Regions from separate parts of the Pseudarthrobacter ribosi genome, predicted to be linked through region 2. Evidence: predicted binding sites of a transcription regulator. Region 2 holds the regulator's gene; the other holds the start of a gene.
What was found. The regulator LexA, encoded in region 2, represses DNA repair genes until DNA is damaged. The targets are predictions, from matches to a motif close to TCGAACANNTGTTCGA.

Region 1 (15,747 bases), on a different contig from region 2:
TCGCGGTCGGTGCTTTGGGTGCAGTTACCAGCCGCGCTGAGCGAGGCGGTGCGGCTCCGGGATCTCGTCGACGTTGATGCCGACCATGGCCTCGCCGAGGCCGCGGGAGGCCTTGGCGACCTCTTCCGGGTCGTCGAAGAACGTGGTGGCCTTCACGACGGCGGCGGCGCGCTGGGCCGGGTTGCCGGACTTGAAGATGCCGGAGCCGACGAAGACACCGTCGGCGCCGAGCTGCATCATCATCGCCGCGTCGGCCGGGGTGGCGATGCCGCCGGCGGTGAACAGCACGACCGGGAGCTTGCCGGTGGCGGCAACTTCCTTGACCAGCTCGTACGGGGCCTGCAGTTCCTTGGCCGCGACGTAGAGCTCGTCCTCGGCCATGCCGGCCAGACGCTTGATCTCCGCACGGATCTGGCGCATGTGGGTGGTGGCGTTGGAGACGTCGCCGGTGCCCGCTTCACCCTTGGAGCGGATCATAGCCGCGCCCTCGTTGATGCGGCGCAGGGCCTCACCGAGGTTGGTGGCGCCGCAGACGAAGGGAATCGTGAAGTTCCACTTGTCGATGTGGTGGGCATAGTCGGCCGGGGTCAGGACCTCGGACTCGTCGATGTAGTCCACGCCGAGGGTCTGAATGACCTGGGCCTCGACGAAGTGGCCGATCCGGACCTTCGCCATGACCGGGATGGAGACGGCCGCGATGATCGCCTCGATCATGTCCGGATCGGACATGCGGGACACGCCGCCCTGGGCGCGGATGTCGGCGGGAACGCGTTCCAGCGCCATGACTGCCACGGCTCCGGCATCCTCAGCGATGCGGGCCTGCTCGACGTTGACGACGTCCATGATGACGCCGCCCTTGAGCATCTCCGCCATGCCGCGCTTGACGCGGTTGCTGCCCGTAACGCTCTTCGCGGACGCGCCGGCTTCGCTGCTTACATCAGGTGTAGACACAAAAACCCCTATGGGTAGATAGATGACCTCGCCGGAGCGCGGACGACACACAAATGCCGCTTCGCACACACCGGATTACCGGATCCATTGGCCGGTAGTGCTAATACTAGTCCCCCCGCCGCGCCCGGCTGAATTCCGGTTACACCCGCTGACAGGCGGGAACTGCGCGCTCAGGCGGACGGTCCGGTCGCGGTGCCCTCGGTCTCTTCAAGCGACTGCTGGCGCACTGTGAGGATCCGCTGAATGATCGTCACGAGGCTCGCGGCGGCGAGGAGGCACAACGTTCCAAAAAGAACCACGGTGGGCAGGCCGATTCCCGTGAGGCCGGTGACCACCAGAACGGACACCAGCCGCTCGGCACGCTCGGCAAAGCCCACATTGGCCTGGAAGCCCAGGGACTCGGCCTTCGCCCGGGCGTAGGAGACCACCATGCCCAGGACCAGGCAGACGACGGCGGCGATCGCGATGGGGGTGTCCGCCCCTCCGGTGAAGAACCAGACCGCGACGCCGGCGAACAGTGCACCGTCCGCTATCCGGTCCAGGGTGGAGTCCAGGAAGTTGCCCCAGCGCCCTCCGCCTTTTTGCATCCGTGCCATGATGCCGTCGATGACGTCCGAAAAGATGAACGCGGTGATGAAGAGCGTGCCCCACAAGAGCTGGCCCAGCGGGTAGAACACCAGGGCACCGACCACGACGCCGAGCGTCCCGACGATGGTGACGGCGTCCGGGGAGACACCGATCCGCAGCAGCCAGCGGGCCAGCGGGGAGAACAGGGCGGTGAAGAAACCGCGCGCGTGCCTATTTAGCATCCGTCGCCCCGGCCGCCGCCGGCCCCGGCCCGTTGCCCTGGGGCCAGGCGTCCGCCACCTGCTGGCGGACCTCGCCCAGGGTCTGGGTGATGGCCTTGGTCTGGGCGATGATCGGGAAGAAGTTCCCGTCCCCGCCCCAGCGCGGCACGACATGCTGGTGCAGGTGCCCGGCGATCCCGGCGCCGCCGGTCACGCCCTGGTTCATCCCGAGGTTGAAACCGGTGGGGTTGGCGACCTTGCGCAGCACGCGCATGGCCGTCTGCGTCAGCTCAGCGAATTCGGCTGTTTCCTCCACGGTCAGGTCCGTGTAGTCGGGGATGTGCCGGTACGGGCAGACCAGCAGGTGGCCCGGGTTGTACGGGAAGAGGTTCAGCACGACGTAGCTGGTCCGCCCCCGGTAGACGATCAGGGAATCGTCATCCTCTCGTTCCGGTGCCACGCAGAACGGGCAGTCGTCCACGTTCTTGAACTGGTGCTGCCCGCCCTTGATATACGCCATCCGGTGCGGGGTCCACAGGCGCTGGAATGCGTCCGGCACCCCGGCCAGGCCAAAGTCGTCGGTCACGCCGTCGTCCCCCGGATACTCCGGAGCGGCCCCTGTGGTTTCCTGCATGTTTGGTTCTTCCCTGTCCGCTAGCTGGTCCGGTTGCGGACGGCGTCCACGATCCGCTGCACGGCCTCGGTCACCGGCACGCCGTTGTCCTGGCTGCCGTCACGGAAGCGGAAGGACACGGCGCCGGCGTCGGCGTCGTCTCCGCCGGCGATCAGCACGAACGGGATCTTGTCCTTGCTGGCGGTGCGGATCTTCTTCGGGAAACGGTCCGAGGAGATGTCCACTTCGGCGCGGATGCCCGCGGCCTTGAGCTGGTCCACGACGTCGAACATGTAGTCGTTGAAGGCCTCGGCCACCGGGATGCCGACCACCTGGACGGGCGCCAGCCAGGCCGGGAAGGCTCCGGCGTAGTGCTCGGTGAGGACGCCCATGAACCGTTCCACGGAACCGAACAGGGCGCGGTGGATCATCACCGGTCGCTGGCGGGTGCCGTCCGCGGCCTGGAACTCGAGTTCGAAGCGCTCGGGCAGGTTGAAGTCCAGCTGGATCGTGGACATCTGCCAGGTGCGGCCGAGGGCGTCCTTGGCCTGGACGGAGATCTTGGGGCCGTAGAACGCGGCTCCGCCCGGATCGGGGATGAGCTCCAGGCCGGAGGCTTCGGCCACTTCGGCGAGGGTGCGGGTGGCTTCGTCCCAGGCGGCGTCGTCGCCCACGAACTTGTCCGGGTTCTTGGTGGAGAGTTCGAGGTAGAAATCGTCCAGGCCGTAGTCCTTGAGCAGGCCCAGCACGAAGTTCAGCGTGGTGGTGAGCTCGTCCTTCATCTGCTCCCGGGTGCAGTAGATGTGGGCGTCGTCCTGGGTCATGCCGCGCACCCTGGTGAGGCCGTGCACCACGCCGGACTTCTCGTAGCGGTAGACGGAGCCGAACTCGAAGAGCCGCAGCGGCAGTTCGCGGTAGGACCGTCCACGGGAGCGGAAGATCAGGTTGTGCATGGGGCAGTTCATCGGCTTCAGGTAGTAGTCCTGGCCGGGCTTGCGCACGGTGCCGTCCTCGTTCAGTTCCGCGTCGATGTGCATCGCCGGGAACATGCCCTCTTTGTACCAGTCCAGGTGGCCGGAGACTTCGTAGAGGTGGCCCTTGGTGATGTGCGGGGTGTAGACGAAGTCGTAGCCGGCGTCGACGTGGCGCTGGCGGGAGTAGTCCTCCATGGCCTTGCGGATGATGCCGCCCTTGGGGTGGAACACCGGCAGGCCGGAGCCCAGCTCGTCCGGGAAGGAGAACAGGTCCAGCTCAGCGCCGAGTTTGCGGTGGTCGCGGCGTTCGGCCTCGGCGATGCGCTCCTGGTAGGCCTTGAGGGCGTCCTTGGTGGGCCAGGCGGTGCCGTAGATGCGCTGCAGCTGCTGGTTGTTCTGGTTGCCCAGCCAGTAGGCGGCCGAGGACCGGGTCAGCGCGAAGGCGTTGGAGATCAGCTTGGTGTTGGGCAGGTGCGGGCCGCGGCACAGGTCGCACCAGATGCTGTCCCCGCTCTTGCGGTCCACGTTGTCGTAGATGGTGATGTCGCCGGCGCCGACCTCGACGTTGACACCTTCGCCCGCTTCGGCGGCGTTGTTCTTCTTGCCCAGCAGTTCGAGCTTGTACGGCTCGTCCTTCATCGCCTCGCGGGCCTCGTCCTCGGTGACGACGCGGCGGACAAACTTCTGGTTCTGGTTGATGATCTTCTGCATCATCTTTTCCAGGGTTTTCAGGTCTTCCGGCGTGAACGGCTCCTCAACGTCGAAGTCGAAGTAGAAGCCGTCGGTGATGTAGGGACCGATGCCCAGCTTGGCGTCGGGACGCAACTGCTGCACGGCCTGGGCCATGACGTGGGCGGCGGAGTGGCGCAGGACGTTGAGCCCGTCCGGGGAGTCGATGGTGACGCCCTCGATCGTGGCGTCCTCGGGCAACGGCTGGTCCAGGTCCTTCAGCTCGCCGTTGATGCGGGCCACAACGACGTCGCGGCGCTCAAAAAAGAGTTCCGCGCCGGTGGTCCCGGTAGTCACCTTGGTCTCTTCGCCATCGACGAGAAGGGTGATCTGCTGGGCATCTGACACGGGTGTCTCCTATTCAAAGTTTAGGCTTCGTAGCTTGTGGCGTACGGGGACCACAGCCAGCCTCGTCCATGCTATCGGTTTCTGCAGAGGCCAACCAACGAGCCACTCAGCCTCCCAGTCCGGTAATGGCGAGGTTGCGGCTGATCCCGTCCAGCGGGCCTGGCGGCTCGGGTTCCCGGTATTCCGGGATCCCGGAAGCCGGGACCGGAAACGGCAGGGTCTCGGTGCGGCTCAGGTCCCAGGCCATGCTGGCGCTGATGCTGATCCCCCTTGGCCCGGTCCGTCGGGTGGTTCCCCGGATCAGCAGCAGCCGGGTGCCGAACAGCAGCGGCCCGGCCAGCTCCTGGGCCTCATGGAAGAAGACGGAATCCACGCAGCCCGTGCCGTCGTCGATGCTGATGAACACCACGCGGCGCCCGCCCCGCATGGGTGGGGTCTGGGTGGCGACACGGACCCCGGCGACCAGCACCTCGGTGCCGTTGCGCAGTCCCAGCAGCCGGTCCGCGGTGGTGACGCCGAGCCGGTCCAGCAGCGGCCGGTGGCTGGCCATCAGGTGGTCGCTGACATCCACCGCCATCAGGTCCAGCTCGGCCCGGACGGTATCCACCAGCGTGGGAGCGGGCAGGCCGGCCTTGAGGTTTTTCAGCTCGACGTCGCCCAGCGGCAGCGAGAGCTGCCCCTCGATCACGTCGATGCCTTTCCGCTGCGGCCTGCTTTGCAGGGTCTGCAGATGCTGCACCAGGTCCGCGCGGTTGGCCGTCCCGCCGGAGGCCCGGTGCAGGGCGTCGAAGGCCCCCAGCTGGGCCAGCCGCTGGATGCTGGGTTTGCTCAGCCGGGACCTGGCCCGCAGGTCCGCGAGGGAGTCATAGGGCTGTCCCGCCACGATTCTTTTCAGCTCGGTTCCGGAGAGACCATAGATGCCGTTCAGGCTCAGCCGGATGCCCAGCTTGCCGCGGTCCGGGCCGGTGGTCACGCGTTCCACCCGGTACTCGGCTTGGCTGCGGTTGATGTCCAGGGGCAGGATGGGGATCCCCAGCCGCCGGGCCTCGGCCACCAGGAGCCGCTTGGGATACATGCCCGGATCGTGTTCCCACAGCCCGGCGAGGAAGGCCTCCGGGTGGTGGGTCTTGAGCCAGGCCGACTGGTAGGTGGGCACGGCAAAAGCGGCGCCGTGGGCTTTGCAGAAGCCGAAGCTGCCGAAGGCCTTGAGCGTCCCCCAGACCTTGTCCACCACTTCCGGGCTGTACGCCCGCGAGCGGGCTTCCTTCCGGAAGAACTCCTCCACCTTGCCTTCCAGGACCTCGTTGCCGAGGGCGCGGCGGAATTCGTCGGCCCGCGCCAGCCCGCAGCCGGTCATGACGTCAAAGGTCTTCAGGATCTGCTCATGGAACACCGTGACGCCGTGCGTCTCCTTCAGGACGGGCTTGAGGTCAGGGTGCGGATAGACCTCGGGGGCGAAGCCGTGCCGGTGCTCCAGGAAGGGCCGGACCATGTCCGATTTCATCGGGCCCGGCCGGAACAGCGAGATGTCGATGATGAGGTCATTGAACTCCCGGGGGGCGAGTTTGCCGATGAGCTCCCGCTGCCCGGGCGATTCGATCTGGAAGCAGCCCAGGGTGTGGGTGCTGCGGATCAGCTCATAGGTGGGTTCGTCGTCGAGCGGCACGGCGTTGAGGTCGATCTTCCCGTCCGGGGCGATGTAGTCCGGGCCTGTCCCGTCCGGCCCCGGCGGGTGGGCGCCGGCGGCCACCACCTCGGCTTTGGAGGGATGCAGCCGGATCACCTCGCGGACGGCGAAGGCCATGGCGCTTTGCATCCGGACGCCGAGGACATCGAGTTTGAGCATGCCCATCGGGTCCATGTCGTGCTTGTCGAACTGGCTCATCGGCAGGCCCAGTCCGCTGGGCTGCACGGGCGTGCGGTCCAGCAGGGTGGCGTCCCCCAGGATCACCCCGCAGGGGTGCATGGAAATGTGGCGCGGCAGCCGGTCCAGCCGTTCGGTGAGGTCCACCAGCAGGTCCAGCTGCTGGTTCTCCCTGAAATCGCGCTGCCCGACCCGGCCGGCAAATTCCTTCAGCTCGGGCTTCTCCTCGAGGGCCTCGCGGAAGTTCCGTGCCGAGAAACGCCACAGCTGCTTGGCGATGTCCCCGATCTCGCCCTCCTCCATGCCCAGGGCCAGGCCGGCATCGCGCACGGCACCGCGAGCGCGGTAGCCGTTTTGCATGCTCATCAGCGTGACGCGTTCGGAGCCGAAGCGCTCAAAAATCCTCCGGTACACGTTGTGCCGTTCGGCGCTTTCGACGTCGATGTCGATGTCCGGCAGGGTGGCGCGGTCCCGGGAGAGGAAGCGTTCGAAGATCAGGTCGTGCTCCAGCGGGTTCACCTGGCTGACCTCGATCAGGTAGTTGACCAGGCTGGAGGCCCCTGAGCCGCGGGCCGCCGCGCGGACTCCCATGTCCAGGATCATCCGGGAAACTTCGGCCACGGTCAGGAAGTAGGCGGCGAAGCCCAGGCTGTCGATGATCCGCAGCTCGTGCTCCAGCCGCGAGCGCAGTTCCTGGGCGGGTTTGCCGGCGATCCCAGGGAATCGCCGGCTGATGCCTGCCTCACAGCGCTGGGTGAGCTCCACCAGGGCGTCCCCGGCGATTCCGATGACCGAGGCTTCCGGCACCACGGGCTGTTTCCATCCCATGTCCGTCACCGGATCGATCCGGTGACGGTCCGCGAGCGCCTCGGTCTGCGCCATCAGGTTTTTGAGGTCCGCGGCGCCGTACCCGGCTGCATGCATGATCTCCTTGCCCAGCTGGAGCATCTGCGCCGCGGATTTGAGCCAGCCCTGCCCGTTGGGCTGGAGCAGCGGGGCGGTGGAGAGTTCGGGCAGCGATTTGAGGGTGCGGGCGGAATCCAGCACGTCCGCGGTGGCCGCTCCATCCTCGGCGACATACCGCACGGCGTTGCTCAGCACGGCAGGAACCCCGTGTTCGGCGGCGAGCTTGAGCATCCGCACCGCGTGGGCGGTGCTGAGCGGTTCCCCGGGCGGGCTGAGCTGGCTGACCACCTCGGCGGCGATGGTTCCGGGGGGCATGGCATCGAGCCAGCGTTTAAATAGGGTGCGGGGGCGCAGGTAGCGCCTGCCGCCCATGGCGCGTCCGACGTCGGAGTCCGGGCCGATCAGCACGGTCAGCACCGGCTTGAGCGTTTCCGGGTGCAGGGTGCGGGAAGCCAGCTCGGCCCGGGTCACGGCGACGGGCACCGCTCCCCCGGCCTTGCCCGTGGTGCGGGCATGGGCATCGGAGATCAGCCGGCACAGCGCACGGTACCCGGCGCCGTTGTTGTGCCCGTGGGCCAGCACGACGACGCGTCCCCCCACCTGGGTGCGGAGGTCCCCGTCGTCATCAAAGACCGCAAGGTCCACTCCGACGATCGGGTCCAGCCCCGCGGCCATGCAGGCCAACAGGTGCTTGACCGTCCCGTAGAGGCCGTCGCGGTCTGTGCAGGCGAGCGCCGTCGCCCCGTCCGCGGCCGCGGCGGCGGCCAGCTCCTCCGGCCAGGAGACCCCGTAGTGGGCGCTGAAGGCGGTGGAGACATGGAGATGGGTGAAGCTCATGCCGATTCGGGCTTCCGGAAGGGAAGCAGGCCATCGTGGATCCGCAGCAGGCGCCAGCGTCCGCTGCCCACATGCCGGGTCAGGTCAAGGGTGAGGCTTTCCTGGTCGGGGGAATCTACCCGGCGCACCTGGACCCGCCAGATCTCATGGTCCACCAGGCCGGGGCCGCTCCCCAGAGGTGCGCGCTGTTCTTCCGCCCACCACTGGCGCCGCTCGTACCAGCGGACCGGTTCCGCACAGACGGTGTAGTGGTGGCCGGCCCAGTCGAGTTCCAGGGGCTGGCCGGAGGGTGCGCAGACGACGTTCACCGACTCGCTGAACATCCCCATCGCGCCTCCCGGCCCACACCATCAGTAAAACCATCTGTACTAAACCTGCCAGAAACTATTCGAACATATCTTCGAACAACCTCAGTCTACGACGGTGCCGGGGCAAAACCTAGATCAGGGGTGGACGGACGCAGGCACAGGTAGCAGGATTGATCCATGAGCTCCCATAACGCACTTCTCAAGAACGTAAGCATCGCCGCCGAGGACACGTCCTTGGTGGCGAAGTTCGATATAGACGGAAATATCCCCGGTCAGGGCGCCTACGTTGTGGGCCTGGTGGCAGCAACCCCGGATCACTCCCACCAGCGACGAATGGGGATCGAGTTCATGAACGGGGAGGCCGTGTCCTTCTACTGCTTCAGCCACGACGGCACGGAAGAGAACTTTGACCTCAAGGGTGTGGAGCACTCCGGCAACACCATCACCGGGAACTTCCCCATCAGCACCGTCATGGGCCTGGCCAAGGGCCACCTCATGACAGCGTTCAGCGACTGCGACGGCCGCGACTACCAGGCGAACGTCCCGGTGGAGGAATCCCTTTAGGCTCCCTGCACTAGGAGCTGGCTTTGTAGACTTCCAGTTCGAGCGTGATGAAGGCGTCGATCATGGCCCGGTAGGTCTTCTCAACGAGTTCGACGTCGATGTCCTTCAGTTCCGCCGTGGTGCGGACATGTTCGATAACCCGTTCCACACGGCCGGGGGCACGGACCTCGGCGCTATCGGACTTGAGGGTTCCGGCGATCCGGATCAGGCGCTCGCGGCGTCCGATCAGCGACACGATCTGCTCGTCCACCTCGTCAACAGCCACCCGCACGGCGGCGAGCTGTTCCCGGTCGGCCTTGGCAGCTTTATCGTTTTCCTGATTTGTGGACATGTCCATGACAGTATCGAAAGATGCAGCCACGAGTCGATTTAATTTCACTGGGTGTCCGCAGTGTTGACGCCTCCCGCAGTTTCTACGTAGACGGCCTGGGCTGGCCCGTGCACCGGGAAGTCCGCGGCGAGGTCCTATTCATCCAGGCCAATCACGGCCTGATCCTCTCGCTCTGGGACGCCGGGCAGATGCAGGCCGAAGCCGCCACTGATCCCCCCGCCGGCCGTCCCTGCATCACCCTGAGCCACAACCTGGCCAGCGCGGCGGAAGTCGACAGCGCCTTGGCCGAGGCGGAGACGGCCGGGGCGGAAATCATCGCCGGGCCGAAGACCCAGCCCTGGGGCGGTTACACCGGCTACTTCGCCGACCCCGACGGCTACCGCTGGGAAGTGGCGTTCAATCCCAGCTGGGCGGTCGACGGCGGCGGCAACGTGACGCTCTAACGGCAACTAGCGAAGAGCCAACGCAAACCGGCGTTCCAACAACGGCGGGTCAAAGCGGGAATCCTGCTTGGTCTCACCGTCCTGGCACCAGCCATGCCTTTCTTCCCGTTCGCCACATCATCCCGCGGTCTCCCGAATGCAGCGCCCTCGACCTGCAAGGTGACCTGCATCAAGAATCCCTGCCAAGGCCGTACGCCAGGCCAGGATCTGGGAAGACGTAAAGTCCGGAACGTCGCCTTGGACTGCTTCCCGAATCGAAAAGTTGATCTTCAAGATGGGCTTCAGCAGACGGTGCCGTTGTGACCAAGGGCACAATGACCCTATTGAGCTGCTCGACTGCGCCGCTAATGTGGCTTGGAGCACACGGCGGCACGCTTTTCGAGCCGGTGTGCGGTGGGCTACGAAGCAGCGGTGGTGCCGCGTCTATACCGGCGGCACCCCGCAGCATTCGGAACACGGGAAGGACAGGCTCCGGGCCGGATAGCTCCGCCCCTTGCATTGAGCAGCCGACCCAGCTGTGTCCCTTTAGCCGTCCGTCCCACCCGCAAGTTCCGCCGGGATTGCCCCGGCGATGCGGCCGATAACGTCCTGCGCCGTGAGTCGGGACGTGTCGATGACCAGGCCGGCACCGGAGATCAACCAGTCCCGGGCCGCGGCGCACTCCGCGATGTGGTCCAGCCGCCACTGCCTGCCAGTTGACTCCAGTTGGTCATTCACAATCCCGTGCCGAAGGCTGGCTACGTCCGCGTCCAGCACCACATGGAATATCTGCTCGCGCGCCGAAGGTTCCGTTGATCCAGATCATCATGCGCTCGACGGTACCCTCGCTCGGGGGAGGCTGGAGGACCGGAGGTCGATCTGCCGCGGAATCGTCCCGGCGTAGGTTCCGACCGCTTCGTAACCGAGTTCGAGGGAGGCGCTGGTACTCAGTACCACCGCGGCCGGAAATCCCACGGGTGGCCGCCCAGGCCCTCAGCGGCGGTTTCGTCTAGCAGTACTTCATCCCATTGGTGACCGAGGTGCCGGGCGATTCGCGCCCGGCTAGAACAGGCTCCCCACCGGCTGGATGAGTTCCGGTGAGTCGTTCTTCACGTTCCCGACGGCGGTGCCGACGGCATCGATCGTCCAGCCCTCCGCGACGTCGTGCGCCCCGGCCCGGACCAGACCCACCAGTCCGGCGGCATCGTCGGCCTGCGGGTCCAGCCACGCCTGCATCGTCCCCCGGTCCATCGGCAGAGGAACCCGGTCGTGCAGGGCCGTGAGTTCGGCCAGCATTCCCCCGGCGTAGCCCTCCGGCGGCGAGTCAGTGGTCATGATCGACGTCGAGAGCAGCCAGCGTTCCGGGTCGCCCTCGGCCTTGGAGGGGTCCTTCCACCATTCGTAGAGTCCGGCGAATACGATCGGGCTGCCGTCCCTCGGGTGCACGTAGTAGGGCTGCTTGCCGCGGCCTTCGCCCTTCCATTCGTAGTAGCCGTCGGCGGGGACCGCGCAGCGCCGGGCCCGGGTGGCCTTCCGGAACGCCGGCTTCTCCAGCACACTCTCGCTGCGGGCATTGATCATCTTCGAGCCGATGCCCAAGTCCTTGGCCCAGGACGGCACCAGCCCCCAGCGCGCCAGGTGAAGCTGCCGGACCGGCTCCCCGTCGACCAGCCGTTCGAGCAAAATCGGCACGTCCGCCGTCGGGGCCACATTCCACGACGGGGGAATCGCAATCTCGTCCTCGAGTTCTGCGTCGAACTCGGCCAGCAGGTCTCCGACGGCCCGGGCCATCACGTAGCGTCCACACATGGCACCAGCATGCCACCGCACCCAATCCCTGTCACCCGGAACCGAGAGTCCCGGTTGAGCCCGCCGAGGTCGCCGGAGACCTGCGGAGTCGCCGGAACTTTCCAGCGACGTCGCAGCTTTCCCGCGTATTCGCGGCCGACGGCGTAGCAGGCAGCGCCCGCCCTGCGGGAATACCGGTCCGCGGGTTACGGTTATTGGGAGTAACGTACGACTTTTTGTCGCCAATCGGCGCTGCCACCGCGCGCCGTCAACCAGCTTTGAGGAGAACTTCGTGGACTTCACCCCCGAATCCGGCACCATCACCATGTTTTCGACCACCTGGTGCGGCTACTGCAACCGCCTGAAGAAGCAGCTGGATGCCCAGGGCATCGGGTACACCGAGATCAACATCGAAGAAGTGGACGGCACCGCAGATCTCGTGGAGAAGCTCAACGGAGGCAACCGCACCGTTCCCACCGTGCTGTTCCCGGACGGCACCGCCGCCACCAATCCCTCCGCTGCCGAGGTCAAGAGCCGTCTCGCGGCCTAAGGCACACCCCTGAACAGATGACGACGACGGCGCGGCCACCCACGGGGGGCCGCGCCGCACCCCCGTTATGCGGCAGAATTTGTGCGAGTGAAGTCTTGCGTGACAGAAGTCTTGAGACAAAGAGTGTTTGCGGCCAGATCCGCGACCGAGCAGAGGAGCTATTTTCCATGGTCCATAAAGTCAAAGGCGCAGTAGTCCGCTCCAAGGGTGCACCCGTCACCCTGGAGACCATCCTGGTCCCGGATCCCGGACCCGGCGAGGCCCTGGTGGACATCCTCACGTGCGGTGTCTGCCACACCGACCTGCACTACAAGCAGGGCGCCATCAACGACGACTTCCCGTTCCTGCTCGGACACGAGGCCACCGGTGTCGTCAGCGCCGTGGGCCCGGACGTCACCGAGGTAGCCCCCGGCGACCGCGTGGTGCTGAACTGGCGCGCCGTCTGCGGCGAATGCCGTGCCTGCGCTAAAGGCCAGCCGCAATACTGCTTCAATACGCACAACGCCGCCCAGAAGATGACGCTTGAGGACGGCACCGAACTCAGCGCGGCGCTCGGCATCGGGGCCTTCGCCGAGAAGACCCTCGTCGCCGCCGGTCAGTGCACCAAGGTGGACGCCGAGGCTGACCCGGCCGCCGTCGGCCTGCTCGGCTGCGGCGTGATGGCAGGCATCGGCGCGGCCATCAACACCGGAAACGTCAAGCGCGGCGATTCCGTCGCCGTGATCGGCTGTGGCGGCGTGGGCGTGGCGGCCGTTGCCGGCGCCGCGCTCGCCGGCGCCACCACGGTGATCGCCGTCGACATAGACCCGAAGAAGCTCGAACGCGCCAAGGACCTCGGGGCAACACACACCGTGGACTCCTCCGCCGTCGACCCGGTCGAGGCGATCCGCGAACTGACCGGCGGCTTCGGCGCCGACGTCGTGATCGACGCCGTGGGACGTCCCGAGACGTACAAGCAGGCGTTCTACGCCCGCGACCTCGCCGGCACCGTGGTCCTCGTGGGCGTTCCCAGCCCCGAAATGACCCTGGAACTGCCGCTGCTGGACGTATTCGGCCGCGGCGGCTCGCTCAAGTCCTCGTGGTACGGCGACTGCCTCCCCTCGCGCGACTTCCCCATGCTGATCGACCTCTACCGGCAGGGCAAGCTGGACCTGGACGCCTTCGTCACGGAGCGGATCACGATCGACCAGATCGAGGAAGCGTTCGACAAGATGCACTCCGGCTCGGTGCTGCGTTCGGTCGTGGAACTGTGAGCGGCGGACCCGTGAGCGGCCTCCGGATCGACCGGCTGATCACCTCGGGCACCTTCTCGCTCGACGGCGGCACCTGGGACGTCGATAACAACATCTGGATCGTGGGCAACGACGCCGAATGCGTCGTGATCGACCCGGCGCACGACCCCGACGCCGTCGAGGCAGCGGTCGCCGGCCGCAAGGTCACTGCGGTCCTGCTGACGCACGGCCATGATGACCACATCGCCGCCGTCGGCGAGGTCCGCGGGCGCGTCAACGCCCCCGTGTACCTCAACCGCGAGGACTGGATGCTCTGGGAGCGGGTGTTCCCGGGAACCGAACCGGACCACGCGATCGAGGACGGGGACACCTTCGACGTCGCCGGCGCACGGCTCGTGGCGCTGCACACGCCGGGACATTCCCCCGGCTCCATGTGCTTCTCCCTGGAGAGCGAGGGCACCGTGTTCAGCGGCGACACCCTGTTCCAGGGCGGTCCGGGCGCCACCGGCCGGTCCTATAGCGATTTCCCCACCATCATCGAGTCCATCAAAGCCAGGCTGCTGACCCTGCCGGCGGACACCGTGGTGCGGACCGGTCACGGCGATCCGACGACGGTCGGTGCCGAGGCGCCGCAGCTGGAGGAATGGATCGCCCGGGGCCACTAGGCACCAGCCGTTACAACCGGGCACCTCAGAAGGCCGGGCACCGCTGGTGCCCGGCCTTCTCCATGGCCTGCGGCGGTCTCAGCCGAGCAGGCTGTCGAAGTCGCCGTAGGCCAGAGTGGCGTAGCGGGCGTAGGTGCCGATCACGGCCGCCTCGATGGCGTCCACGTCCAGGTGCGGGACGAGGTCGTTGACGGCGCCCGCCGTGGCCGGGTCCCAGTCCAGGCCGAGGGCGGCGTAACTGGCCTCCAGCACTGCGCGGATCGGGGCCGAGTTCTCCACCACAATGACGGAGCTGAACAACCAGCCGCCGGCCACCACCCGCTGGGCCGTGCCGATCAGCTTGAGCTGGTGCTGCGGAAACTCCGGATCCTGGCCGTGGACACTGAATTCCCCGGGGCAGTACTCGCCGGGGATCTCCCCCACCGCGGCGTCGACGCCGGCGCTCCGCAGGGCGCCGGCCAGCAGTTCACCGAAGAAGGAAAACCGCCGCTTGGCCCCGGCGATCGCGTCCGTGTCCGGTTCCAGGTGATCGATCACGAGGGTTCCCTGATGGTACGCGGCGGCGCGTCCCCCGGCCTTGCGGACCAAAGGTTCGAAGCCCAGCTCGCGGCAGGCCTGCGCGGCGGCGTCAAAACCCGGCAGGTGCGTGTCCCGCTGCCCGAAGGCCACGGTGGGCGCCGGCCGGTAGAGCCGGATCGTGGGGCCCACACCACCGGTTTTGACCCTCCGCAGCAGTTCCAGGGCGAAGTCCAGGTCCGCGGCGGCGCCCAGGGATTCCTCCTGCCGGAAAATCGTCAGCCTCCGCGCTGCGCCTGCGGCCTCCGGCATGTTGTTATGCTCCCATATGGTCATTTTGCAGTTCCTTGTTGTAGCCGCCGCGTTCGCCGTCATCGATTCCGTCTGGCTCAAGTCGATGAGCAAGTTCTACCGGCGCCATCTCGGGCACCTCATGGCGGACAAGCCCCATCTAGGGTACGCCGTCGCTTTCTATGTCCTGTACAACGCGGGGATCGTCTTCTTCGCCCTGCAGCCGGCGCTCGACGGCGGCAGCTGGCTCACGGCGCTCGGGTACGGCGCGGCGCTGGGCACCTTCGCCTACGCCACCTATGACCTCACCAACGCCGCGACCCTGAAGAACTGGCCGCTCATCATCGTGGTCGCGGATATCGCCTGGGGTGCCGTGCTGACGGGCCTGGCCACGGTCGTCGGCTGGCTCGTCTTCCACTAGGCGTCAGACGGCTGCGCCTAGGACTTCCGGAGCGTCAGGATCTGCTCAGCGCGGCCGAACGGGCCGGTGAGGTCGTGGAGCACGGTGGAGGTCAGGCCGATCCCGTCCGTGCCGAAAGAGACCTCGTTGTCCAGCCCCAGCCACTCCCCTTCGGGGCGCCGGTACATGTGGATCTGGAGGTCCAGGTTGGGAAAGGCGTAGCTGCCCTTGCCCGGGGGAACACGGGCGGCAATGCCGTTGGCGGTGTCCACCAGGCCGACTAGCCGGGCGAGGTCGCTGCTGTCCTTCCGGTCCGTCAGCGGGTGCCCGGTGTGCAGCCAGACCGTGCCCGACCCGGCGCGGTGCCCGGCCGCGATCCGCATGTCCAGCGACGCGATGTAGCCGCCCGGCCAGATGCTCGCGGCGTCATACGGTTCGCAGTCTTCCGGCGCGGAAATCCTGGGATCCTCAAACGCCGCGATGGCGCTGGTGTCGGAGGTGATCATCCGCCACGCCGTGGCACGGATCGCGGTGCGGCCGCCTGCGGTCAGCTCGGCCTGCACCAGTTCGATCGTCCGGCCCGGGCGGAGGGTCGTGGTGACAACCTCGAACTCGCCGCCGGGGATCAGGCCGAGAATCTCGTAGCTCAGGCGCGCCATCCGCATGTCGT
Region 2 (15,747 bases):
ACGGTGCCGACGCGAGCTCCCGCGGCCCGGATGAGGACGACGGGGACTCCAACGACGCCTGGTCGCTCACCGGACGGTAGCCTAGGAAGGTGACTAGCGCCGAAGCCAACAGCACCGGATCCGCGTCCCGGATCTGGAACCTGCCCAACATCCTGACGATGCTGCGGATTGTGATGGTGCCGTTTTTCGTCTGGTTCCTCCTGCTGGACGCACCGGGGCTGGTCGCCCAGAACGGCGTGTGGCGCTGGGTCGCCGCGGCGACCTTCGCTGTCGCCATCTACACGGACAAGCTCGACGGCGACATCGCCCGCAGCCGCGGCCTGGTCACCGACTTCGGCAAGATCGCCGACCCCATCGCCGACAAACTGCTGATCGGCTCGGCCCTCGTGATGCTCTCGCTGCTGGGGGAGCTGCCCTGGTGGGTCACCATCCTGATCCTCGTCCGGGAATGGGGCGTCACCGCCCTGCGCTTCTTCGTCATCCGCTACGGCGTGATCCCGGCGTCGCGCGGCGGGAAACTCAAGACCGTCATCCAGACCGTGGCCATCTTCCTGTACATCCTCCCGCTGGCCTCGATTGCGCCGTGGCTCGGCGTCGTGGCCTTCGCGGTCATGATGGTGGCCCTGGCCATCACGGTCTGGACCGGCGTCGAATACGTCATCGAGGCCCTCAAGCTGCGCGCCAGCGGCATCCGGGCCCAGAAGATCCAGGAGGGCAAATCATGACCACTCCCCACCGTCCGATCAACCTGCATCACCTGGCCGAAGAGGCCGTCACCGGGGCGATCGGCCGCGGCCTGACCGTCGCCACGGCTGAATCCCTCACCGCGGGCATGGTCGCCGCCATGCTCGCCGACACTCCCGGCGCCTCCGGGATGCTCCAGGGCGGGGTGGTGTCCTACCAGAACTCGGTCAAGGCCGAGGTGCTCGGCGTACCCCGGGACCTGCTGGACACCGTCGGTGCCGTCGACGGCCGGGTCGCCGAGGCCATGGCCGAGGGCGCCCGCAGGATCTGCGGCGCCGACATCGGCGTCGCCACCACCGGCGTCGCCGGCCCGGAACCGCACGGCGGCAAGGACGTGGGCTCCGTCTACATCGGCGTCGCCACCGCGGACGGCTCGACGTCGTACGGGTACAGCTTTGAGGGCAACCGGCCGGAAGTCCGCGGGCAGGCCTGCGCCGCTGCCCTGGAACGCCTGCTGGAGGTTCTGGCTTCCGCAAGCTACCGGGCGTAAAGTTGCCGGGAACAAAACTTGATGTCTAATAGTTGTTACATTGTGTCGCTTCCGAATAAGGGAGGCGCCTAGGATGAAAGCATCATCAGTGTCCGCTTTGACCAGCGGGCTCGACACAAAGAGGGAGCAAGGCGATACAGATGGTAAAGCAGCCCGTATCCGTTAACGGCGTTGTCCGCTGGAAGGATGTGGGCCTCGCCGATCAGGCCAAGAGCGAACAGAAGGAGCGCAAGATGGTTGTACTTCGTCACGAAATCGGTGATGTGCTCCGCGATGTCCGCCAACGCCAAGGCCGTACCCTCCGCGAAGTCTCGCACAGTGCCCGCGTTTCCCTGGGCTACCTGAGTGAAGTGGAACGCGGCCAGAAGGAAGCCTCCTCGGAGCTGCTCTCCTCGATCTGCTCGGCCCTCGATGTTCCGCTCTCCAGCATGCTCCGCGAAGTCAGCGACCGCGTCGCCGTCGCCGAGGGAGTTGCGGTTCCGGACACCGTCCCGCAGGAGTTTGCACAGCGCTACGGCCGCGACCTGGACCGTGAGCTCAACTCCGACCTCAACGAGGAATTGGCCAAGGGCCTCCTCTCCGGGGCACGCTAGCCCCCACCCACTACTCGACAAAAGACCCCGGCGGTGTGCCGGGGTCTTTTGCGTGCACCGTGATGGCCCGCCCGGCATTTTCTGCCGGGGCCTGCGGCGGCTTGTGCGTGGCCGGCCGCGGCGGAGGTGCGGGGCTACTGCGGTTCGTCCCGGGGGAAGCCGTCACGCTCATAGGTGGCGTTGAGTTTGGCGATGTAGCGGGTCAGGGTCTGCAGTTCCTCCAGCGGCCACTCGCCCAGCCGCTCGCGGAAGACTTCGCGCCGGGCGTCCTGCACCTCGTGCATCCGCTCTTCGCCCGTGGGCGTCAGCCGGATGATCTGCGCGCGGCCGTCGAGCGGGTCGGCTTCCTTGGAGACCAGGCCGAGGCGTTCCAGGAAAGCGATTTGCCGGCTGACCGAGGGCTTCCCGACGCCGATGCTGGAGGCCAGCTCGGTCAGCCGCATGGCGCCCTGTTTGCGGATCACAGAGAGCAGGCCGTAGGCCGCCGGTTCCATATCCGGGTGGACCTGGCGGGAGAGATGGTGTGAGATCGAACGGGCGCGCCGCCACAGCAGGCTCAGCTGGTGCTCGACGGCGGTCAGCGCCGTTTCGGTGGAATCGTCAGCGCCGCCGGGGATCCCAGGGCCAACGGCTGAGTTGCTCATGGCAACCATTCTAGGGTCCTCCCGTGTCGTGAGAGACTCGAGAGGTGCGAATCAGTGACTTTTGGCGGCTCATGGACGACGAATTCGGGGCAGGGTATTCCCGGGTCCTCAGCAGTTCCCTGGTCCTCGCGGGGGTCGGCGGCCGGACAGCCGACCAGGCCCTGAGTGCGGGGATACCGCCCCGGCAGGTGTGGCTCGCGCTGTGCGAGGTCCAGGATGTTCCGCCCGAGCGGCGGCTGGGCCGCGACGCCAAACCCCGCTGACCCAGCCTCCGGCGAGGCTCAGGCAGGGGCTCCGGCCGGCGGCGTTCCAGCGCCGTGCCGGCAGCCGGCGCCTGACACGCCGCACCGATTGTTCGAATATCTGTTCGGGTAGGACTATGCTTTTTTTAGAGCTTTTCCACATACGCGGGGCAAGCAGGCAACTCTGTCGGTGGGTGCCAGTAGCTTCAGTAATGACCGAAAAACCGATCACGAACACTGATCACAACAACCGATCACGACACAGGGCCGGAACGGCCACTCCACAGCGAGAAAGTATTAGAGGTGTGAACCATGGCCGCAGCCCCGGATCGCCAGAAAGCGCTTGACGCAGCGCTGGCCCAGATTGACAAGCAGTTCGGCAAAGGCTCGGTAATGCGCCTTGGTGACGAAGTCCGTGCGCCCATCGAGGTCATTCCGACCGGGTCCATCGCACTGGACATTGCCCTGGGAATTGGCGGCCTGCCCCGCGGCCGCGTCGTGGAAATCTACGGACCGGAATCCTCCGGTAAGACCACGGTGGCGCTGCACGCGGTCGCCAGTGCCCAGCGCCTCGGCGGCATCGCCGCCTTCATCGACGCCGAGCACGCCCTCGATCCCGAGTACGCCGCCCGGCTCGGCGTCGACACCGACGCCCTGCTGGTCTCCCAGCCGGACACCGGCGAGCAGGCCCTGGAAATCATGGACATGCTGATCGGCTCCGGCTCACTGGACGTCATTGTCATCGACTCCGTTGCCGCCCTCGTTCCCCGCGCGGAAATCGAAGGCGACATGGGCGACAGCCACGTCGGCCTGCAGGCCCGCCTGATGAGCCAGGCCCTCCGTAAGATCACCGGCCGCCTGAGCCAGACCAAGACCACGGCCATTTTCATCAACCAGTTGCGCGAGAAGATCGGCGTCTTCTTCGGCTCCCCGGAAACCACCACCGGTGGTAAGGCCCTGAAGTTCTACGCCTCGATCCGCATCGACGTCCGCCGGATCCAAACCCTCAAGGAGGGCGCTGACTCCGTCGGAAACCGCACCAAGGCCAAAATCGTCAAAAACAAGATGGCCCCGCCCTTCAAGATCGCCGAGTTCGACATCATTTACGGCCAGGGCATCTCGCGCGAAGGCGGCATCATCGACATGGGTGTCGAGCACGGCATCATCAAGAAGTCCGGCTCCTGGTTCACCTACGACGGTGACCAGCTGGGCCAGGGCATGGAGAACTCCCGCCGGTTCCTGCGCGACAACCCCGAACTCGCTGCCGAGCTGGAGCGGCTCATCAAGGAAAAGCTCGGCGTCGGCGTCAAGGCCCCCGCCGAAACCGAGGCAGAACCGAAGCTGAAGGCCGTTGACGGCTTCTAACGGCCGACGGCGCAACGGGGCAGGATTCCCGTCCCGGAATCCTGCCCCCGGCGTTGACGCCGCACACCGGCCCGCGGACGGCGCCCGCCGGGCGGGCCCTGCCGCCGAGCTGGACCGCGACGCGGACCCCGCCGCGCTCGCGCGGGCCATTGTCCTGCGGCAACTGACGAACTCGCCCAAGAGCCGGCTGCAGCTCGCCCGCAAACTGGCCGAGCGCAACGTCCCCGACGAGGTCGCCGAAGCCGTGCTGGACCGCTTCGAGGAAGTAAAACTCATCGACGACGCCGACTTCGCCCAGATGTGGGTGCGGTCCCGCGCGCAGAGCCGCAAACTCGCCAAGGGTGCGCTCCGGCGGGAACTCGCCGAAAAGGGCATCGGCACGGAAACCGCCGCCCTCGCCCTGGAACAACTCAGCGACGAGGACGAGGAATCCGCAGCCCGCGAACTGGTCCGGCGGAAGCTCCGGGGCGTGACCGGGTTCGAGGACCGCGCCGAGCGGGACAAAACCACGCGCCGGCTCGCGTCCATGCTCGCCCGCAAGGGTTATCAGCCCTCCCAGGCCTTCCGGATCGTGGGCGAAGTCCTCGACGACGCCGTGGCCGGTTCGGAGGCAGGGTCCGCGGCTGATTTCTGAGGACGCCCCGGCGCCGTGCCGACCCGGTACCCTTAACAGGTGAGTTTGACCATTCCTTCCCCAGCAGCCGGCACCACCCCTTCCACGGACCCCATGTCCATCCCGGGTCCCGGGACGCAGCCCTCCGCCCCGCAGCAGCCCCGCACCTACCAGGTGCGGACCTTCGGCTGCCAGATGAACGTGCACGACTCCGAGCGCATGTCCGGGATGCTCGAGGCCGCCGGCTACGTCCCCGCCGCCGGGGAACTGGCCGACGTCGTGGTCTTCAACACCTGTGCGGTGCGGGAAAACGCCGACAACAAGCTCTACGGCAACCTCGGCATGCTGGCGCCGGTCAAGGCCGCCAACCCCGGAATGCAGATCGCCGTCGGGGGCTGCCTGGCGCAAAAGGATCGCGACACCATCCTGAAAAAGGCCCCCTGGGTCGACGCCGTCTTCGGCACCCACAACGTCGGCGCCCTGCCGGCCCTGCTGGAACGGGCGCGCCACAACAAGGAAGCCCAGCTCGAAATCCTCGAGTCCCTCGACGTCTTCCCCTCCACCCTGCCGACCAAGCGGGACTCCGTCTATTCCGGCTGGGTATCGATCTCCGTCGGCTGCAACAACACCTGCACCTTCTGCATCGTCCCGGCCCTCCGCGGCAAAGAAAAGGACCGCCGTCCCGGCGACATCCTGGCCGAGATCCAGGCCCTCGTCGCCGACGGCGCGATCGAAGTAACACTGCTGGGCCAAAACGTGAACTCCTACGGTGTCGAATTCGGCGACCGGCAGGCCTTCTCCAAACTGCTCCGCGCCTGCGGGGACATCCCCGGCCTGGAACGCGTCCGGTTCACGAGCCCGCACCCCGCAGCCTTCACCGACGACGTCATCGACGCCATGGCCGAGACCCCCAACGTCATGCCGCAGCTACACATGCCGCTGCAGTCCGGCTCGGACAAGGTCCTCAAGGACATGAAGCGGTCCTACCGCTCGACCAAGTTCCTCGGCATCCTGGACAAGGTCCGCGAGAAGATCCCGCACGCCGCCATCTCCACGGACATCATCGTCGGGTTCCCCGGTGAAACCGAGGAGGACTTCCAGGCCACGCTCGACGTCGTGGAAAAGTCCCGCTTCGCCACCGCCTTCACGTTCCAGTACTCCAAGCGGCCGGGCACTCCCGCCGCCGAGCTCCCGGACCAGCTCCCCAAGGCCGTGGTGCAGGAACGCTTCGAACGCCTCACCGCCCTGCAGGACAGGATCGCCGCCGAGGAGAACGCCCGCCAGCTCGGCCGGCGCGTGGAGGTCATGGTCACGGCACAGTCCGGGCGCAAAGCCGGGGAGACCCACCGGCTCTCCGGGCGGTCCCAGGACCAGCGCCTGGTCCACTTCTCCGTGCCGGCAGGCGCCGGGACGCCCCGCCCCGGCGACCTGGTCACCGTGACCATCACCGAGGCCGCGGCGTTCCACCTCGTGGCCGACCCGGCGTCGGCGGACGACTACAGCCTTCGCCGCTCCCGGGCCGGCGACGCCTGGGACAGGTCCCAGGCCGATTCCTGCGGCGCACCCGTTGTGGGATCCGCCGCCGGCACCACGGGAGTGTCTCTGGGCATGCCCACCCTTCCCGTCCGCGGCCGCTAGCCCGTGGCGGACCCGCAGGACGCCCCGGCAGGCAAAGCCCGGGCCGCGGAGGCCGGCGCCACCCAAACCGGCGCAGCCCAAACCGGTGCAGCCCAAACCGGCGCAGCCCGGACCGGCGACGCCTGGGACAGTGCAGAACCGGCGCTGCCGGTGGTCGCCGTCGTCGGGCCGACCGGCTCCGGCAAGTCCGACCTCGCCGTCTCGCTGGCACTGGAGCTCGACGGCGAGGTCATCAACGCCGACTCCATGCAGTTCTACCGCGGCATGGACATCGGTACCGCCAAAATCACCGAGGCCCAACGCAGGGGAGTGCCGCACCACCTCCTGGACATCCTGGACGTGACCGAGGAAGCGAGCGTCTCGGACTTCCAGCAGCAGGCCCGTGCGCTCATCGCCGACATCCACGCGCGCGGGAAACGCGCCATCCTTGCCGGAGGCTCCGGGCTCTACGTCCGCGCAGCCCTGGACGTGCTGGAATTCCCGGGCACGGACCCGGCCATCCGGCACCGGCTCGAGGCGGAACTGGCAACCGGCGGGGCGGCGCCGCTGCGCGCCCGTCTGGAAGGCGTGGACCCGGTCTCCGCCGGCCGGCTCGGCGACACTCGCCGGATCATCCGCGCGCTCGAGGTGTTCGAGCTGACCGGAAGGCCCTTTAGTTCCTTCATGCCCACCCGCGAGTACGTCCGGCCCGCGGTGCAGATCGGTCTCGAGGTGGACCGCGGGCAGCTCCGGGAACGGCTCGCCCGCCGGGTCCACACCATGGTGGAAAGCGGGCTGCTCGAGGAAGTCCGGACCCTCGATGCCGCCGGGCTCCGGCTCGGCCGGACGGCGCCGCGCGCCCTCGGCTACGCCCAGTTCCTCAAGGTCCTCGACGGTGAATCCGACGCGGCGCAGGCGGCGGAGGAAACGATCGTCGCGACCCGGCAGTTCGCCCGCCGCCAGCTGACCTGGTTCCGGGCCGACCCCCGGATCCACTGGCTCGACTGGCAGGACCCGAACCTCGTGGCCAGGGCCGCCGCCATCTGCCTCGCCGGCTGAAAAGACCGCGCCAGCCGGATGGCTTGCCGGGGCGGTCATCCGGCGGCCCGAGCAGGAACGGTAACCTTGGAGCATGGACGAAACCCTGGCCGTGGCCGCTGACCGCAACTCCACCGGTGACACCGCAGCCCTGAGCGGACTCACGTTTTCCAAAGGCCACGGCACGGGGAACGACTTCGTGCTCCTGGCCGACCCCAACGGCACCCTGGCGGTGACGCCGGAGCAGGTCGCGGCACTCTGTGACCGGCACCGCGGCATCGGTGGCGACGGACTGATCCGCGCCGTCCCGTCCCGGCTGCTCGCGGAGGGCCAGGAGCTGCTCACGCAGCACCCGGACGCCGCCTGGTTCATGGACTACCGCAACGGCGACGGCTCGCTCTCCGAGATGTGCGGCAACGGCGTCCGCGTCTTTGTGCACTTTCTGATCGCCGAGGGCCTGGTCGAGCTGCCCGCCGGCGAATCACTCACCATCGGCACCCGGGGCGGCGCCAAAACGATCGTCCGCACCGCGGCCGGCTACGCCGTCGACATGGGCCCCTGGGAGTTCATTTTCCCCGGAGAGGCCACCGCGCGGGCCATGGATTCGCTGGTCAGCGCAACGGGGCTCGAAGTCGCACGGCCCGCCCTGTCCGTCAGCATGGGGAACCCGCACACCGTCGTTGCGCTGGCCGAACTGGCCGAACTGGAAGCCACCCAGCTGTTCACCGCACCGCACGTGGACCCCACGCCGCCCCGCGGCACCAACGTTGAGTTCGTGGTCCCGTCCGAGCCGCTGGTCCACGACGGCGTCGGCACCATCACGATGCGCGTTCATGAGCGGGGGGTGGGGGAGACGCAGTCCTGCGGCACCGGCGCCTGCGCGGCGGCCGTCGCGATCCGCCACTGGGCCGGCCAGGGCGCCCCGGATGTGTGGAACGTCCACGTCCCGGGCGGCGTCGTCGGAGTGAAGTTCTTCCTCGGGGCGGAGGGCCACGAGCACGTTGAGCTCAGCGGCCCCGCGGTGATCGTCGCTAGTGGGACGCTTTCCTGATCCGCAGGATGCGGAACGACTTCGAGGTGCTTTCGCGCGTCACCGTGAGGCTGCTGTCCAGCTCCGCGGCAAGCCAGCGCTGCAGGGAATCCGACCCGAGGTTCTTCTGTACCACCAGCCACGCGGAGCCGCCGGGCGCCAGCCGCGGCAGCCAGAGCAGCAGCAGGGCATGCAGCTCGTCCTTGCCAATCCGGATGGGCGGGTTGGACCAGATCGTGTCGAAGCGGAGCCCGGGGTCGACGGCGTCGGGCGTGCTGGCCGTGACATTCCCCAGCCCCAGCAGCGCGGCGTTCTCGTTGGTCAGGGTCACGCACCGTTCGTTGACGTCCACGGCGTAGACCCGGGCGTGCGGTGCCCGCAGCGCCAGCGTCAGCGCGATCGGGCCCCAGCCGCAGCCGATGTCCAGCAGCGTTCCCTGCGGGGCCGGGGCGGGCGCCTCGGCCAGCAGCACGGCAGTACCCTTGTCGATGCCGTCCGGGCTGAAGATGCCCGAGGACGTCTGCAGGTGCCGGGTCTCACCGGCCAGTTCCACGGTCAGTGGCTTACGGGTGAACGGCCCGGCCGGCTGGGCGCTGAAATAGTGTGCAGACTCCATAACTGCCCAGATTAGTTGGCCCCCGGCCCGGAGGCGAAACCGCGGCACGGGGCCGGAGGCCGATGGACCTTCTGGCAGCCGGGCCGTCTGCTAGTGTTAAAAACATGTTCTTGAACTTCAAGTAGCCGGCGCGGGTTAAATCCCGTCCCCGCAGCGACGCAGGTAATTACCTTCCGCTCAGTGCGCCCCCCGCGATAATCCCGAAAAGGACCAGCCGCTGGCGCCCGATCCACTTGGAGTCTGGCAGCGCTCATGGAGCCCGGCCGGGCGGAAAGTTTCCCCTCCTCAAGGCCGGACAACGCCTGTTCCTCCCGTTCTCACCGCTCCCTCGCGGAGCCCACACCGCCCCGGCACCGCTGCCGCGGGCATTCCAGGAGCCCCGTTTGACGAATAGTCGTCAGCCCAGCGCGAATACCGCCCCACACAGCACCGATCGGCACTATTCTGAAACTGCCGAACCTCTAAAGGAGACCATGACCAGTCAGCCCAACACCGGACCCGATTCAGCAGCCCAGGACATGAGTCCTGCGGAGATCCAGGCTGTCATCGACCGGATCCTCTCCAAGGACACCCCTGCCCGGAAGGCAGCTCCGGCTGCCGGCGAGTCCACGTCGGTGCTCGGCAAGGCGCAGGCGATCTCCCGGCGGGACGAGGAACACAGCAATTACGACGGTGACCAGCAGGACCTCGAGGAACGGCACGCCCTGCGCCGTACCGCCGGGCTGTCCACGGAACTCGAAGACGTCACCGAAGTCGAATACCGGCAGCTGCGCCTGGAGCGTGTCGTGCTGGCCGGCCTCTGGACCGAAGGCACGCTCGCCGACGCCGAGAACTCGCTCCGCGAACTCGCCGCTCTCGCCGAGACCGCCGGCTCTGAGGTCCTCGACGGGATCGTGCAGCGCCGCGCCAAGCCCGACCCGGGAACCTTCCTCGGCTCCGGCAAGGCCCAGGAGCTCAAGGACATCGTGATGTCCACCGGCGCCGACACCGTCGTCGTCGACGCCGAACTGGCACCGTCCCAGCGCCGCAGCCTGGAAGACATCGTCAAGGTCAAGGTCGTCGACCGCACGGCCCTGATCCTGGACATCTTCGCCCAGCACGCCAAGAGCCGCGAGGGCAAGGCCCAGGTTGAACTGGCCCAGCTCGAATACCTGCTCCCGCGCCTGCGCGGCTGGGGTGACTCGATGTCCCGCCAGGCCGGTGGCCAGGTGGGCGGCGCCGGTGCCGGCATGGGCTCGCGCGGTCCCGGTGAAACCAAGATCGAACTGGACCGCCGCCGGATCCGCACCCGGATGGCCAAGCTGCGGCGTGAAATCGCCGCGATGAAACCGGCCCGGGAGACCAAACGCGCCAACCGCCGTCGCAATTCCGTGCCGTCCGTTGCGATCGCCGGGTACACCAACGCCGGCAAGTCCTCGCTGCTGAACCGGCTGACCGACGCCGGTGTGCTGGTGGAGAACGCCCTGTTCGCCACCCTGGACCCGACGGTCCGCAAGGCCGAGACCTCGGACGGGCTGGGCTACACCCTGGCCGATACCGTGGGTTTCGTCCGATCGCTCCCCACCCAGCTCGTGGAGGCTTTCCGCTCCACCCTGGAGGAAGTCGCTGACGCGGACCTGATCCTGCACGTTGTGGACGTCTCCCACCCGGATCCGGAAGGCCAGATCGCCGCCGTCCGCAAGGTGTTCAGCGAGGTCGACGCCCGCAAGGTGCCGGAAATCATCGTCCTGAACAAGGCCGACGCCGCGGATCCCTTCGTGATCGAACGGCTCAAGCAGCGCGAACCGCGCCACGTGGTGGTGTCGGCACGCACCGGCGAGGGCATCCCGGAACTGCTCAAGGCCGTCAGCGAAGGCATCCCCCGTCCCAGCGTGAAGCTCGAACTGATGATCCCGTACAACCGCGGGGACCTGCTCAGCAAGCTGCACGAAACCGACGCCGAGATCCTCAGCCTTGACCACGAGGAAGCGGGCACCCGCGCCGTCGTGATGGTGCGCGAAGGATTCGCCGCTGAACTGGATTCGTTCATCAGCAATGACTGACGCCGCGGGGACCGAACCCGACGGAGAACGTTCGGCAGGAACACGCGGCCCGGCCGGCGGGGAGTTCGTTATCGAACTTCTCGACCGCGCCGTGTCCGGCATGGGCGGCCAAAGCCGCGACGGCCAGCATGAGATGGCCCGGCAGGTGGCGCACGCGATTGACAGCGGCGACCACCTGCTGGTCCAGGCCGGCACGGGAACCGGCAAGTCCCTCGCCTACCTGATCCCGCTGATCGCCCATTCGCTGGTCAGCGACAAGCCCACCCTGGTCTCCACCGCCACGCTGGCCCTGCAGACCCAGATCGTCGGCAGGGACCTGCCCCGGCTGCTGAAGACCATCACCCCGGCGCTGGAACGGCCCGTCAAGGTCGCCCTCGTCAAGGGCCGCTCCAACTATGTGTGCCGTCACAAGCTCGAAGGCGGTTTCCCCTCCGAGGAGCCCTCCGAAGGCCAGCTCTTCTCGCTCGGCGAGGACACCGCCGTCCCGCATTTCGCCGCGGCGATGGGCGGCCCGTCGTCCCAGCTCGGCAAGGAAGTCGTCCGGCTGCGCGAGTGGGCCGAGGACACCGTGACGGGGGACCGGGACGAACTCCTGCCCGGGGTCACGGACCGTGCCTGGCGGCAGGTCTCCGTCACCTCAATGGAGTGTCTGGGCGCGCAGAAGTGCCCCCTCGCGGCCGAATGTTTCAGCGAACTGGCCCGGCAGAACGCCGCGGACGCCGACGTGGTCGTCACCAACCACGCCATGCTGGCCGTCAGCGCCTTCGAGGGCCTCGCGGTCCTGCCGGAGTACGACGTTGTGGTGGTCGATGAGGCCCACGAGCTGCAGGACCGGGTGACGGGCGCCGTGTCCGGCCAGCTCTCCGTCGCGATGGTGCACGTCGCCGCGTCCGGGGCCCGGAAAAACACGGGCATCACCGTGGACGCTCTGAACAACGCCGCGTCCAACCTCGAACTTGCCATTGAAGGGGTCCCCGGCGGACTCATGCCCAACGGCCTGAACAGCGAACAACTGGACTGCGTGGACCAGCTGCGGGACGCCTGCCGCGCGGCGCTCTCGGACTCCAAGGGGGACAGCGCCAACACGGCCGACGGCGGCCGCCAGCTCGCGCGCTCCCGCCTCATGGTGATCCTAGAGCTCTGCGAACGGCTGCTCGCCGCCCGCGAAAACCGCGAGGTGGTCTGGTTCTCCCGCAACAGCACCTTCGACCCGCAGCAGGGGTATTCCCAGCCCGACGAGTCCGCGCCGGCCCTGATCAACATTGCCCCGCTCAGCGTCGCCGGGCGGCTCCGCGAGGGTCTGTTCGCGGACCACACCGTGATCCTGACCTCGGCGACCCTGGCGATCGGGTCCGCCTTCGAACCGGCCGCCGCCGGCCTGGGCCTGGTCGGACCCGGTGCCCCGAGCTGGACCGGGGTCGACGTCGGCTCGCCCTTCGAGTACCCGAAACAGGGCATCCTCTATGTGGCCAAGCACCTGCCCAAACCCGGCCGCGGCACGTCCCCGGAGGCCATCGACGAGCTCGAGAAGCTGATCCGGGCCTCCGGCGGCGGGGCTCTGTGCCTGTTCTCGTCCCGGCGCGCCGCCGAGGACGCCGCTGAGGCCCTGCGGCCGCGGCTGGACATGAGCATCCTCTGCCAGGGGGATTCGACCATGACCGCGCTGGTGAAACAGTTCGCCGACGAGCCGGACACCTGCCTCTTCGGCACCATGTCGCTGTGGCAGGGTGTCGACGTGCCGGGGACGTCCTGCCGCCTCGTCGTGATCGACCGGATTCCGTTCCCGCGGCCGGACGATCCGCTGATGACGGCACGGTCCCGTGCGGTGGCCCAGGCCGGAGGCAACGGCTTCATGAGCGTGTCCGCGACCCACGCCGCCATCCGGTTGGCCCAGGGCGCCGGCCGCCTGATCCGCACGACGACCGACAGGGGAGTGGTGGCAGTGCTGGACTCACGGCTCTCCACCGAGCGCTACGGGGGATTCCTCCGCGCCGCCCTGCCGCCGTTCTGGCCCACCACCGACACCGCGATCGCACTCTCGGCCCTGGAGCGGCTCGCCAAGGAATCCGGGCAGCCCGCCACGTAGTACGGTGCGAACGCCAGGGGCCCCGCCGGATGGCGGGGCCCCTGTTCGCAGCTGTTGCCGCGCCTTGACTGGTCCTAGAGGGAGCGCAGCACCGAGACGACTTTGCCCATGATGACGGCGTGATCGCCGAGGATGGGCTCGTACTGGGTGTTCTGCGGCAGCAGCCAGGTGTGGCCGTCGCGCTGGCGGAACGTCTTGACCGTCGCCTCGTCGTCCAGCAGCGCGGCGACGATGTCACCGTTGACAGCGTCGCCCTGCTGGCGCACCACCACCCAGTCGCCGTCGCAGATGGCGGCGTCGATCATCGAGTCCCCCGCCACCTTGAGCATAAAGAGTTCGCCGTGGCCCACGAGCTGGCGGGGCAGCGGCATCACGTCCTCGACGACCTGGTCGGCCAGGATCGGCCCGCCAGCGGCGATGCGGCCCACCAGCGGCACCATCGCGGTGTCGGTGGCGCTGGCCAGTTCGGACACGGACAATCCGCCGACAGTGCGCAGGCCGCCGGACTTCTCGGCCCCTGAAATCTTGGTGGTTCCCTCGTCGAGGGTCAGCGGCATCAGCACTTCCATGGCTCGGGGGCGCTTCGGGTCACGCCGCAGGTAGCCAAGCTTTTCCAGCTGTGAGAGCTGGTGGGTGACGCTGGAGAGGCTTGCCAGGCCGACGGTGTCGCCGATCTCGCGCATGGAGGGTGGATAGCCGTTGTCCGTGACCGAGCGCTGGATGGTCTCCAGGATCTTCTTTTGCCGGACGGTGAGGCTTTTGGGTGGCCGGGCCGCCTGCGGGCCCCGCTGGGTGGCCCTGCCGCCAGTGGCTTGTGCTGCCATGTTCGCCAACGCCTTTCCGTTCCGCCCGGCCGCCGTGGCTGCGGCTGCCGGGAACTTCCGGCCTGAAATGTCAGACCCTGCTGATCAACTGCAGAAGTGGTTGTTCTTTGACTCAAACGTAGGCCAGCCACAGGGCATTTTCAAACATTTGTTCTAGCGAGTCTCGACATTGTTCGTTAATAAGTGCTAAAACAGAACAAGCAAGGTTCGAATATGTGTTCTAGTTCTTCGCAGTTTGAGGGCGGTGGACTGTTCGGTACAGCGTGACGTTCGGTTCTTTGTTCGAAGGTTAGGCCGGTTGGCGGCAAGTACGTGGAGTACGCCGGGCGGCACAGTATGGTCCAGGAGGGCTCAGTTCATGTCAGCATCAAGCGCGTTTCACGACACTTTCGGCCGCGACGCAGTCGGCGACTACGGCCGGCGCGACGGCGGTGCGTCCGCCGTCCCGGGCGCCGTTCGCAAGCAGCGGGTCAAGCAGGCGCCGCTGCGGCTCACCCGGCGGGGGCGCTTTGTCCTCATCGGGGTGCCGCTGATCCTGCTGGCCGCGCTCATACTCTCGTTCAGCGGCTTCCTCAATGCCCCGGCCAAGGCGGCGGAGTCCGCAGCCGGGCTGTCGCTGACCCCCACCGTGACCGTTACGGTGCAGCCCGGTGAGTCCCTCTGGGCCATCGCCGCATCCGTGGCACCGGAGCGCGACCCCCGCGACGTCGTCACGGATATCATCCAGCTGAACAACCTCGAAGCCGCCCGTGTTGTGCCCGGCCAGGCGCTCTTCATCCCGTCCAAGTAACCTGTTCGACCCGTCACAGTTTCAGGGCCCGCCGCTATCTCACTTAAACTGGTGCAGTGACTGACCAGCTAGAGCGCCTGAACCGACTTCCCCTCCGGACCAACCTGCGCGGCCTGACGCCGTACGGCGCGCCGCAGCTGGAGGTGCCCATCCTGCTCAACGTCAATGAGAACACCCATGGTGTCCCGGCCGACGTGCGCGCCGCCATTTCCGAGGCTGTCACGATTGCCGCGGCCGGCCTGAACCGCTACCCGGACCGCGAGTTCACGGAACTGCGCGAAGCCCTCGCCGACTACCTCGGGCACGGTCTGGGTGCGGACAACATCTGGGCCGCAAACGGCTCCAACGAGGTTCTCCAGCAGATCCTTCAGGCGTTCGGCGGCCCGGGGCGCACCGCCCTCGGCTTCCCTCCCACGTACTCCATGTACCCGCTGCTGGCCTCCGGCACGGACACCGGGTACATCGTCGGGGTCCGCGCCGACGACTATGGACTCAGTGCCGCCTCGGCCGCCAGCCAGGTCCGCGAACTCCAGCCGAACATCGTCTTCCTGTGCTCCCCGAACAACCCCACCGGCACCGGGCTGGGCCTGGACGTCGTGGAGGCCGTCTACGAGGCCGGGGAAGCCAGCCAGACCATCGTGATCGTCGACGAGGCGTACCACGAGTTCGCCCATGACGGCACGCCCAGCGCCCTCGCGCTGCTGCCGGGCCGGGAACGGCTGATCGTCTCGCGGACCATGAGCAAGGCCTTCGCCCTCGCCGGCGCCCGGGTTGGCTACATGGCCGCAGCGCCCGAGGTGACCGACGCCCTGCGCCTGGTCCGGCTCCCGTACCACCTCTCGGCCATCACCCAGGCGGCGGCCCTGGCCGCCCTGCACCACCGGGTCGCGCTGATGGCCGACGTCGAGGACATCAAGCGCCAGCGGGACAGGATCGTGTCCGAACTGCAGCGGATGGGCCTCAAACCGGCTGCCTCCGACTCGAACTACGTCTTCTTCGGCGGTCTGGACAAC

Region 1: ACZYZ5_RS04690 (DUF6504 family protein) is a predicted target of LexA. The motif match lies at 8,399-8,414, and genes of this name have one in related genera.

Annotation. Positions count from the first base shown of each region.
Region 1 is NZ_JBVAYZ010000003.1:215,010-230,756, reverse strand. It holds gene pdxS (pyridoxal 5'-phosphate synthase lyase subunit PdxS) at 25-951, opposite strand; gene pgsA (phosphatidylinositol phosphate synthase) at 1,122-1,760, opposite strand; gene ACZYZ5_RS04705 (HIT family protein) at 1,750-2,373, opposite strand; gene thrS (threonine--tRNA ligase) at 2,394-4,403, opposite strand; gene ACZYZ5_RS04695 (DNA polymerase III subunit alpha) at 4,510-8,010, opposite strand; gene ACZYZ5_RS04690 (DUF6504 family protein) at 8,007-8,339, opposite strand; gene ACZYZ5_RS04685 (hypothetical protein) at 8,496-8,882, shown strand; gene ACZYZ5_RS04680 (chorismate mutase) at 8,893-9,219, opposite strand; gene ACZYZ5_RS04675 (VOC family protein) at 9,234-9,656, shown strand; gene ACZYZ5_RS04670 (hypothetical protein) at 10,182-10,373, opposite strand; gene ACZYZ5_RS04665 (SOS response-associated peptidase) at 10,698-11,444, opposite strand; gene ACZYZ5_RS04660 (mycoredoxin) at 11,716-11,973, shown strand; gene ACZYZ5_RS04655 (S-(hydroxymethyl)mycothiol dehydrogenase) at 12,141-13,226, shown strand; gene ACZYZ5_RS04650 (MBL fold metallo-hydrolase) at 13,223-13,870, shown strand; gene ACZYZ5_RS04645 (lipoate--protein ligase family protein) at 13,949-14,722, opposite strand; gene ACZYZ5_RS04640 (DUF2177 family protein) at 14,715-15,098, shown strand; gene ACZYZ5_RS04635 (thioesterase family protein) at 15,116-15,747, opposite strand, start outside.
Region 2 is NZ_JBVAYZ010000007.1:184,347-200,093, forward strand. It holds gene ACZYZ5_RS09905 (FtsK/SpoIIIE family DNA translocase) at 1-80, shown strand, start outside; gene pgsA (CDP-diacylglycerol--glycerol-3-phosphate 3-phosphatidyltransferase) at 90-725, shown strand; gene ACZYZ5_RS09915 (CinA family protein) at 722-1,234, shown strand; gene ACZYZ5_RS09920 (helix-turn-helix domain-containing protein) at 1,375-1,827, shown strand; gene ACZYZ5_RS09925 (MarR family winged helix-turn-helix transcriptional regulator) at 1,962-2,471, opposite strand; gene ACZYZ5_RS09930 (DUF3046 domain-containing protein) at 2,516-2,734, shown strand; gene recA (recombinase RecA) at 3,026-4,078, shown strand; gene ACZYZ5_RS09940 (regulatory protein RecX) at 4,188-4,712, shown strand; gene miaB (tRNA (N6-isopentenyl adenosine(37)-C2)-methylthiotransferase MiaB) at 4,752-6,329, shown strand; gene miaA (tRNA (adenosine(37)-N6)-dimethylallyltransferase MiaA) at 6,474-7,367, shown strand; gene dapF (diaminopimelate epimerase) at 7,441-8,397, shown strand; gene ACZYZ5_RS09960 (class I SAM-dependent methyltransferase) at 8,378-8,992, opposite strand; gene hflX (GTPase HflX) at 9,466-11,034, shown strand; gene ACZYZ5_RS09970 (ATP-dependent DNA helicase) at 11,027-13,120, shown strand; gene lexA (transcriptional repressor LexA) at 13,195-13,944, opposite strand; gene ACZYZ5_RS09980 (LysM peptidoglycan-binding domain-containing protein) at 14,303-14,734, shown strand; gene ACZYZ5_RS09985 (histidinol-phosphate transaminase) at 14,791-15,747, shown strand, end outside.